DNA from 2 places in the Achromobacter mucicolens genome. Region 1 is predicted to be linked to the other one. Evidence: predicted binding sites of a transcription regulator. Region 1 holds the regulator's gene; the other holds the start of a gene.
What was found. The regulator FNR, encoded in region 1, switches genes on or off when oxygen is low (the NO sensors DNR and NnrR bind a similar motif). The targets are predictions, from matches to a motif close to TTGATNNNNATCAA.
Positions count from the first base shown of each region.

Region 2: the regulator FNR is predicted to act here: its motif matches at 1,944-1,957, upstream of adhP (alcohol dehydrogenase AdhP).

Region 1 is NZ_CP123364.1:3,476,937-3,481,145, forward strand. It holds gene clpB (ATP-dependent chaperone ClpB) at 1-969, opposite strand, end outside; gene QEP15_RS15845 (gamma-glutamylcyclotransferase family protein) at 1,108-1,554, shown strand; gene fnr (fumarate/nitrate reduction transcriptional regulator Fnr) at 1,652-2,380, shown strand; gene QEP15_RS15855 (hypothetical protein) at 2,395-3,546, shown strand; gene QEP15_RS15860 (ArsR/SmtB family transcription factor) at 3,619-4,056, shown strand; gene QEP15_RS15865 (SRPBCC family protein) at 3,957-4,209, shown strand, end outside.
Region 2 is NZ_CP123364.1:4,149,496-4,153,704, forward strand. It holds gene pbpG (D-alanyl-D-alanine endopeptidase) at 160-1,353, shown strand; gene QEP15_RS19000 (ribbon-helix-helix domain-containing protein) at 1,432-1,818, opposite strand; gene adhP (alcohol dehydrogenase AdhP) at 2,016-3,041, shown strand; gene QEP15_RS19010 (LacI family DNA-binding transcriptional regulator) at 3,154-4,209, shown strand, end outside.

The DNA.
Region 1 (4,209 bases):
TTCGATGTACTTGCGGTATTCGTCGAGCGTGGTCGCGCCAATGCAGTGCAGTTCGCCCCGCGCCAGCGCCGGCTTGAGCATGTTGCCCGCGTCCATCGCGCCTTCGGCCTTGCCCGCGCCCACCATGGTGTGCAGTTCGTCGATGAAGACGATGTTGCGGCCGTCGTCCTGGCCCAGCTCTTTCAGCACGGCCTTCAGGCGTTCTTCGAACTCGCCGCGGAACTTGGCGCCCGCCAGCAGCGCAGCCAGGTCCAGCGACAACACGCGCTTGCCGCGCAGGGTCTCGGGCACCTCGTCGTTGACGATGCGCTGCGCCAGGCCTTCGACGATGGCGGTCTTGCCGACGCCGGGTTCGCCGATCAGCACGGGGTTGTTCTTGGTGCGGCGCTGCAGGATCTGGATGGTGCGGCGGATTTCGTCGTCGCGGCCGATGACCGGGTCGAGCTTGCCCTGGCGGGCGCGCTCGGTCAGATCAAGCGTGTATTTGGACAGGGCTTCGCGGTTGGCCTCGCCTTCCGCGCCGGAGACGTTTTCGCCGCCGCGCACGGCGTCGATCGCGGCTTCCAGGGCCTTTTTCTGCAGGCCCGCCTCGCGCAGGATGCGGCCGGCCTCACCCTTGTCGTCGGCCAGCGCAAGCAGGAACAGTTCGCTGGCGATGTAGGTGTCGCCGCGGCGGGCGGCTTCCTTGTCGGTGCGCGTCAGCACGCCTTGCAGGTCGCGGCCCACCTGGACGTTGTCATCGCCCTGCACTTGCGGCAGGGACTTGAGCGCCGTCTCCAGGGCGGGGCCCAGACGGTTTACCGCAACGCCCGCCCGCGCCAGCAGGCTGCCGGCGCCGCTGTCGGAATCCGACAACAGGGCGGACAGCACGTGGACGGGTTCGATATAGGGGTGATCGTTGCGGGAGGCCAGACTTTGCGCGTCGGCCAGCGCTTGTTGGAACTTGGTCGTAAGTTTGTCGAATCGCATAATGGTCGTATTGGCTTGTGGGGAGCCTGACCGATACGTGCCGGCTGGCTCGATAACCTGAATATGTGGCCGGATGAGACAATTTCAACACCCGGCGCCCCTCATGGTCGTTTTCGACGTGCAGCAGCAAACTTATCGATGAGCATATACGTTTTTGTGTACGGAACCCTACGGGCAGGCGAAATCAACGACCTCGCCCGGGCCGCCGCACGGCGCGGCCTGCCCCCGGCCAGCCATGTCGGCGCCGCCAGCGTGCCCGGCATGCTGGTCGATTTTGGCGACTGGCCCGGACTCATCCCCGTGGACGACGGCAGGCGGGTCCGCGGCGACGTCTTCCGCGTCGGCACGGCGCTGCTCGCCCTGATGGACGAGATCGAGGAATACGAGCCCGGCAAGCCTTGCTGCTTCGTGCGCAGGACGGTCTGCGCCCGCCTTGAAGGCCCCGGCGAACCCCTATTGCTGCACTGCGAGTACTACCCGATCGATCCCGCGTGGCGGGCCACGGCGATCGATATCGCCGGGGACGACTGGATCGTCCACCGTGTTTCCCGGACAACGCCGGACGACCGGAAGGGCCCCTCGTAAGACGTCCGTAGTAACAACGGACTACAATAGACGCCTGTCTCGTGCTTCACACCCGTTCCGGCGCCCGCCGCGCAATGGGCACTCTAAAGGTCATCGTATGCAAAAACGGGTCCCCATTGCCCCTGATGCCGCCCACTGTTCCACGTGCATGCTGGGCCATGTCTGCGTCCCCGTGGGCATGGCAGCCGCTGAAGTCGAAAAGCTGGACGAGCTGGTGAAAGAACGCGTCCGCGTCGAAAAAGGCAAGACGCTCTACTCGCTGGATCATCCGCTGGACGCCGTGTACGGCGTGCGCTTCGGCAGCCTCAAGACGCAACTTGAAGACGCCACCGGCCAGATCCAGATCACCGGCTTTCACCTGCCCGGCGAGATCGTCGGCATGGACGGCATGCTGGACGGCAAGCACGTGTCGGCCGCCGTGGCGCTCGAAGACTCCGAGGTCTGCGTCATCCGCCTGAACGAAGTCGATCGCGTGGCCTCGCACCTGCCCTCGCTGCAGCAGCAGTTCCGCCGCCTCATGAGCCGCGAAATCACGCGTTCGCACCAGATGCTCGCGTCGCTGGGCTCCATGCGTTCGGAACAGCGCCTGGCCGCTTTCCTCCTGAACCTGTCGCAGCGTTATGCCTCGCTGGGCTATTCCTCGACCGAGTTCGTGCTGCGCATGAGCCGCGAAGAAATCGGCAACTACCTGGGCCTGACGCTGGAAACGGTGAGCCGGCTGTTCTCGCGTTTTGCGCGCGACGGTCTCATCAAGATCAACCAGCGCGAAGTCCGCATCCTGGACCTGCCGGCGCTCAAGCAACTGCTGGGACACGAGAGCTGCTGAGCAGTCGCCGCGCCATGCGTCGGGCGCCTGCCCTCCTGCCTGCCGCGCTGGCGGTGGCCGCCGTGCTGGCATTTGCCAGCGCGCACGCCCAGACGCCGCTGCCGGACCCTTACGACTACGACGAAGCCACGCCCGCGCCCAAGCGCGCGGCGCCGCTGCGCTGGCAGACCGTTGAACTGGGTCGGCCCGGTCACCGGTACAAGATGCCGGTCTACGCCAACCGCGACTTGACCAAGGACGATCTGCGCGGCATCAAGCAGGTGCTCATCGTCATCCACGGCGTCAAGCGCGACGCCGACCAATACTTCGAAACCGCCGCGGCGCTGGTCGCCGCCGACCCGGCGCGCGCCGGCGACACGCTGGTGCTCGCTCCCCGGTTTTCCGGCTCCATCGACTCCGGGTTTGCCGGCATGGCCGCCTGGCGCAAGGCCAGCTGGGAAGACGGCCAGGAAAGTATTCAGGCCGCAGGCCGCCCAGCCCCCGTCGCCTCGTTCCAGGTCCTGGATGATTTGCTGCGCAGCCTGAACGACCGCAAACGGCTGCCGTCGCTGACCGGGCTGGTGCTGGCCGGCCATTCCGCCGGCGCGCAACTGGTGCACCGGTACGCGGTGCTGAACAATCTGGATGGCGCACTGCGCCGCGACGGCCTCACGCTGCGCTACGTGATTGCCAATCCGTCGTCCTACCTGTACCTGACCAACGAACGGCCCCGCGCCGACGGCAAAGGCTATGCGCCGTACGAGCGCGGCATCTGCCCGACCTACAACCAGTACAAGTACGGCACCGACAAGCTGCCCGCCTACGCCCGCGAAACCGACGACGCCACGCTCTTCGTGCGCTACGCCGCGCGCGATGTGGTCTACCTGCTGGGCGGCGCCGACAACAACCCCGAACACCGCCTGCTGGACAAGGCCTGCGGCGCCGAAGCCCAGGGTGCCACCCGGCTGGCGCGCGGCACGGGCTACGTCCAGTACGAACACGTACTGGCCGCGCGCGGCGGCAAGCCCGTCACCCTGCGCCACACCGCCTTCGAAGTCGGCGGCGTCGGCCACGACGGCAAGCGCATGTTCGGGTCGATCTGTGGCGTTCGGGCGCTGCTGGGCGGCGACGCCCAGGCTAGCCGCACCGCCGCGGCCTGCGACATCATCAAGCCTCGCGCGAAATAAGCGCTCCCCCTAGGGAAATTCCGCAGCCTCCCGCCTTGACAGGCGTTCGTGGCAGGCCTAAAACTTAACCTTATGGTTAAGTTAAATGATGACGCCCTCGATGCCATCTTTTCCGCGCTGGCCGATGGCACGCGGCGCCGGGTGCTGGCCGACCTGGAAAACGGCACGGCCTCGGTCAGCACGCTGGCCCAGCCGCATGCCATGTCCCTGCCCGCTTTCATGAAACACCTGCGGGTGCTGGAAGACGCCGGACTCATCGCGCGCGCCAAGGATGGCCGGGTCGTGAGCTGCACGCTGTCTCCCGCCCCCCTGGGCGCCGCCGCCGGCTGGCTGGCGCGCTACGAGAAGTTCTGGACGGGCCAACTGGATTCGCTGGCGCGATACCTGTATCACGAAGAGGAAATCCATCCATGGAAAACCGACTCTCCCCCATCGAGTTGCGGCTCCAGCGACGCTTTGACGCCCCCGTCGAACGTGTCTGGCGCGCCTGGACGGACCCGCAAGCGCTGATGCGCTGGTTTGGCCCGGCAGGCACGCAGCGCGTGCTGCTGGCCGAAACCGACGTGCGGGCGGGTGGCGCCTATCAAGTGGGCTTCGTCACCGCCGACGGCGCGGAGCACCACGCCAGCGGCCGCTATCAGGAGGTCGCGCCGCATCGCCGCC
Region 2 (4,209 bases), 670 kb from region 1:
CGGTGTTTTTTTCTGAAAAACCTGCAAATCGCCTTGCGCACTACTTGAAATTGCTGTTTAAATTCGACGCGTAAGCCCATAATTCATCTGGACTTTTTCTGATCCGACGAAACGCCGGCTTAAGAAATATTTGCTCACAGACCACAAGCCTGCCCAACCATGGCCTTTTCCTGGAAACGTGCAATTGCGAACGCCATAGCGCCTGCCGCGCTGGCGGTGTGCGCGCTCCTGCCCCCAGCGGCGCAAGCAGCCAAAAATTCCGACCCTTGCAAGACCAACGCCAAGTCGGCGGCCTGCAAGGCGCAACAAGCCAAAAAAGCGCCGGCGCCCAAGGCGGGCTCCGGCAAGAGCGCCGCCGCCAAGCAGGCGGCGCCGTCCGCCAAGAAGGCGCCGCCCAAATCCTCGTCGGCCAAGAAGGCGCCGCCCAAGAGCGGCAAGCAGGTGGCCGCGAAAGGCACGCCGCCCAAGAAATCGGGCGCTGCCGGCAAGGGCAGCAAGACGGACAAGGCCGCACGCGGCCGGCGCGTAGCCGCCGCCGGTGCAGCCAGCGCAGCCATGCCGCCACCCGCCGCCTCGGCGCGCGCTGAAGCCGCCGCGCTGCGGTCCAGCACCGCTTACGTGCAAGACCTTGAAACTTCCACGGTCATCTTCGCCAAGAATGAAAACGTCGTGCGCCCCATCGCTTCCATCTCGAAGCTGATGACGGCCGTCGTCGTGGTGGACGCCAACCTGCCGATGGACGAAATGCTGGAGATCACCGACGAGGACGTCGACGAGCTCAAGCACACGACGTCGCGGCTGCGGGTGGGCACCAAGCTGTCGCGCGGCGACATGCTGCATCTGGCGCTGATGTCTTCCGAGAACCGCGCCGCCAACGCGCTGGGCCGCCACTATCCGGGCGGGCTGCGCGCCTTCGTGGCCGCCATGAACGCCAAGGCGCAGTCGCTGGGCATGACCAGCACGCGGTTCATCGAGCCGACGGGCCTGTCCAGCAACAACGTGTCGTCGCCGCATGACCTGGCCCGCCTCTTGCGCGCCGCGTCGCAGCGCCCGCTGATCCATCGCTACTCCACCGATACCGAGTACGAGGTCGAGATCAACAACCGCACGCAGACCTTCCGCAACACCAACCTGCTGGTGCGCAAGCCTGACTGGGACATCAAGGTGTCCAAGACGGGTTACATCAATGAAGCGGGCGAATGCCTGGTGATGCTGGCGCGCATCAACGGCCGCGATCTGGCCATCGTGCTGCTGGATTCGCAGGGCAAGCTTTCGCGCATCGGCGATGCCGTGCGCATCCGCCGCATCGTGCAAAGCGAAGTGGCCATGGCGTCGATTGCCTCGGGCGGCTGATGCCAGCCTGACCGCTTCACACGGCAAAACGAAGGGCCCGATCTAATCGGGCCCTTTTGCATGGTGCGGCAAAGCGGGTCACGCCGCGCGGCGCTTCGCGGGGACGGGCTGGGCGTCGCAGAGCGAAGGCGGCAGCCCTTCCAGGACGGCTTGCGCGTTGAGCGAACGGATCGGCACGCTGGCATCGCGCGGGATCCGGCCCTCGGCCTGCAACAGCTGATACCGCAGGCAGCACACGCGCAGGAACGAGGTGAAGTTGGCGGCCTCGCCGCGGTACTCGACCAGTTCGTCGTACAGGCGTTCGATCAGTTGGGTGACCCGCAGGCCGTCACGGCCGGCGATTTCTTCGAGGACCTGCCAGAACAGGTGCTCGAGCCGCAGGCTGGTCGCCACGCCGTGCAGGCGCAAGGACCGGGTTTCGCACGCATACGAATGCTCGGTGGCGCGGATGAAGATTTCACACATGGGAGCTCCTGGGCATCGGCGACACGCTGCCGGGACCGGCGCGCCTGCGATCGACTGTACGACGACTCCCTCTCCAGGGGCAATACGGCCCCGAACCTGTAACGATCTCGACCTTCCCGCGCCGATTGATGTACATCATGGATTTGAGCGCGCAAGCGTTCGAGCATAGTGAAACTGATCAGACTTCGGAGGTAGCGATGGAAAAAACCATGAAGGCCGCAGTTGCACGCGCATTTGGCAAACCCCTGGTGATCGAGGAAGTCGCCGTGCCGCGCCCGGGCCCGGGCGAGCTCCTGGTGAAGATCGAAGCCTGCGGCGTCTGCCACACGGACCTGCACGCCGTGGAAGGCGACTGGCCCGTCAAACCCAATCCCCCTTTCATTCCCGGCCACGAGGGCGTTGGCCACGTCGTGGCCGTGGGCGCCGGCGTCACCCACGTCAAGGAAGGCGACCGGGTCGGGATCCCCTGGCTGTATTCCGCCTGCGGACATTGCGAACACTGCCTGGGCGGCTGGGAAACCCTTTGCGAGCAGCAGCAGAACACGGGTTACTCCGTCAACGGCGGCTTTGCCGAATACGCGCTGGCGGCAGCCGACTACGTGGGCCTGCTGCCCAAGAACGTCGGCTTTGTCGACGTGGCGCCGGTGCTGTGCGCCGGCGTCACGGTTTATAAGGGCCTGAAGATGACGGACACCCGGCCGGGCAACTGGGTGGTCATTTCGGGCATTGGCGGCCTGGGTCACATGGCGGTCCAGTACGCCAAGGCGATGGGCCTGAACGTGGCGGCCGTGGACATCGATGACGCCAAGCTGGACTTCGCGCGCCGGTTGGGCGCGGAAGTCACCGTCAACGCGATGAACACCGATCCGGCCGCCTACCTGAAGCGGGAAATCGGCGGCGCGCATGGCGCGCTGATCACGGCGGTATCGCCCAAGGCCTTCGAACAGGCGCTGGGGATGGTGCGCCGGGGCGGCACGATTTCGCTGAACGGCCTGCCGCCAGGAGACTTCCCGCTGTCGATCTTCGACATGGTGCTCAATGGCGTGACGGTGCGCGGTTCCATCGTGGGCTCCCGGCTGGATCTGCAGGAATCGCTGCAGTTTGCCGAAGAAGGCAAGGTCCACGCCACCGTCGCCACCGAAAGCCTGGACAACATCAACAGCGTGTTCGACCGCATGAAGAAGGGCCAGATCGAAGGCCGCATCGTGCTCGACTTCGCCTGATCGCTTTGCGCCCATACTCGCCACGGGGTGCGGCATTTGCCGCACCCCGTGGCGTTTTGCAGGGTGGCGGCTCGGTACAATTCCGGCCTGTCCCGATTCCCAGAGAAGCCGCATGCCCACGCAACCGACTGAGCGTCGCCGCAAGCCTGCCACCCCCCGCGCGCCACGGCGCGGGTCGGGCCGGGTGACCATTGCCGACGTCGCGCGCGTGGCGGGGATGTCGATGCACACGGTATCGCGGGTGTTGAACGCCCCCGAGAACGTGCCCGAGCGCACCGTCAAACTGATCCACGAGGCCATCGCCCAGACGGGTTATGTCCAGGATCTGGTGGCGGGCGGCCTGGCAAGCGGCCGCAGCCGTCTGGTGGCGGTGACGGTGCCAACGCTGGGCAGCCCCGTGTTTCTGGAAGCGCTGCAGACGCTCAGCCTGCATTTGTCCCGGCATGGCTATCAGATGATGCTGACCGAAAGCGGATACGACCCCGAGCAGGAAGTCGCGGCCCTGCAAGCGATCCTGGGCCGGCGGCCCGACGGCGTGGTCATGATGCGCACCGTGCTCACCCCGACGGGGCGCACCCAATTGCGCGCCGCCCGTATTCCCGTCGTGGAAGCCTGGGATTGGACGGACGACCCGGTGGACATGCTGATCGGTTTTTCGCACGAGGCGGCGGGCGGCTGCGTGGCGCAGTTCTTGGCCGAGACGGGACGGCGCCGGCCTGTCGCCGTCATCGGCGACGATCCGCGCGCCGGACGCCGCTTGCAAGGTTTCACGGCGGCGGCGCGCGAATTGCGCTTGATCGCCCCGGATTCGGATACACCGCACGTGCTGATTCCCGCGCCAGCCACGATGGGCGCCGGCCGCAGCGGCCTGGCGGAACTCTTGGCACGCGTGCCCGATGCCGACGCCGTCGTGTGCAGCACCGACATGATTGCGATGGGGGTCCTGCTCGAAGCCGCCGCACTGGGCAGACAGGTGCCGGGCGACCTGGCCGTCGTGGGATTTGGCGACCAGGCCTACGCCGCCGCCACCACCCCGCCCTTGACGACCGTGCGCATCGACGGCTCGCTGATCGGCGGACAGGCCGCGCGCGCCATCATCGACCGGCTGGACGGACTGGCCAACGAGGGAATGCGGGTCGATGTGGGCTTTACCTTGATGCGGCGCCAG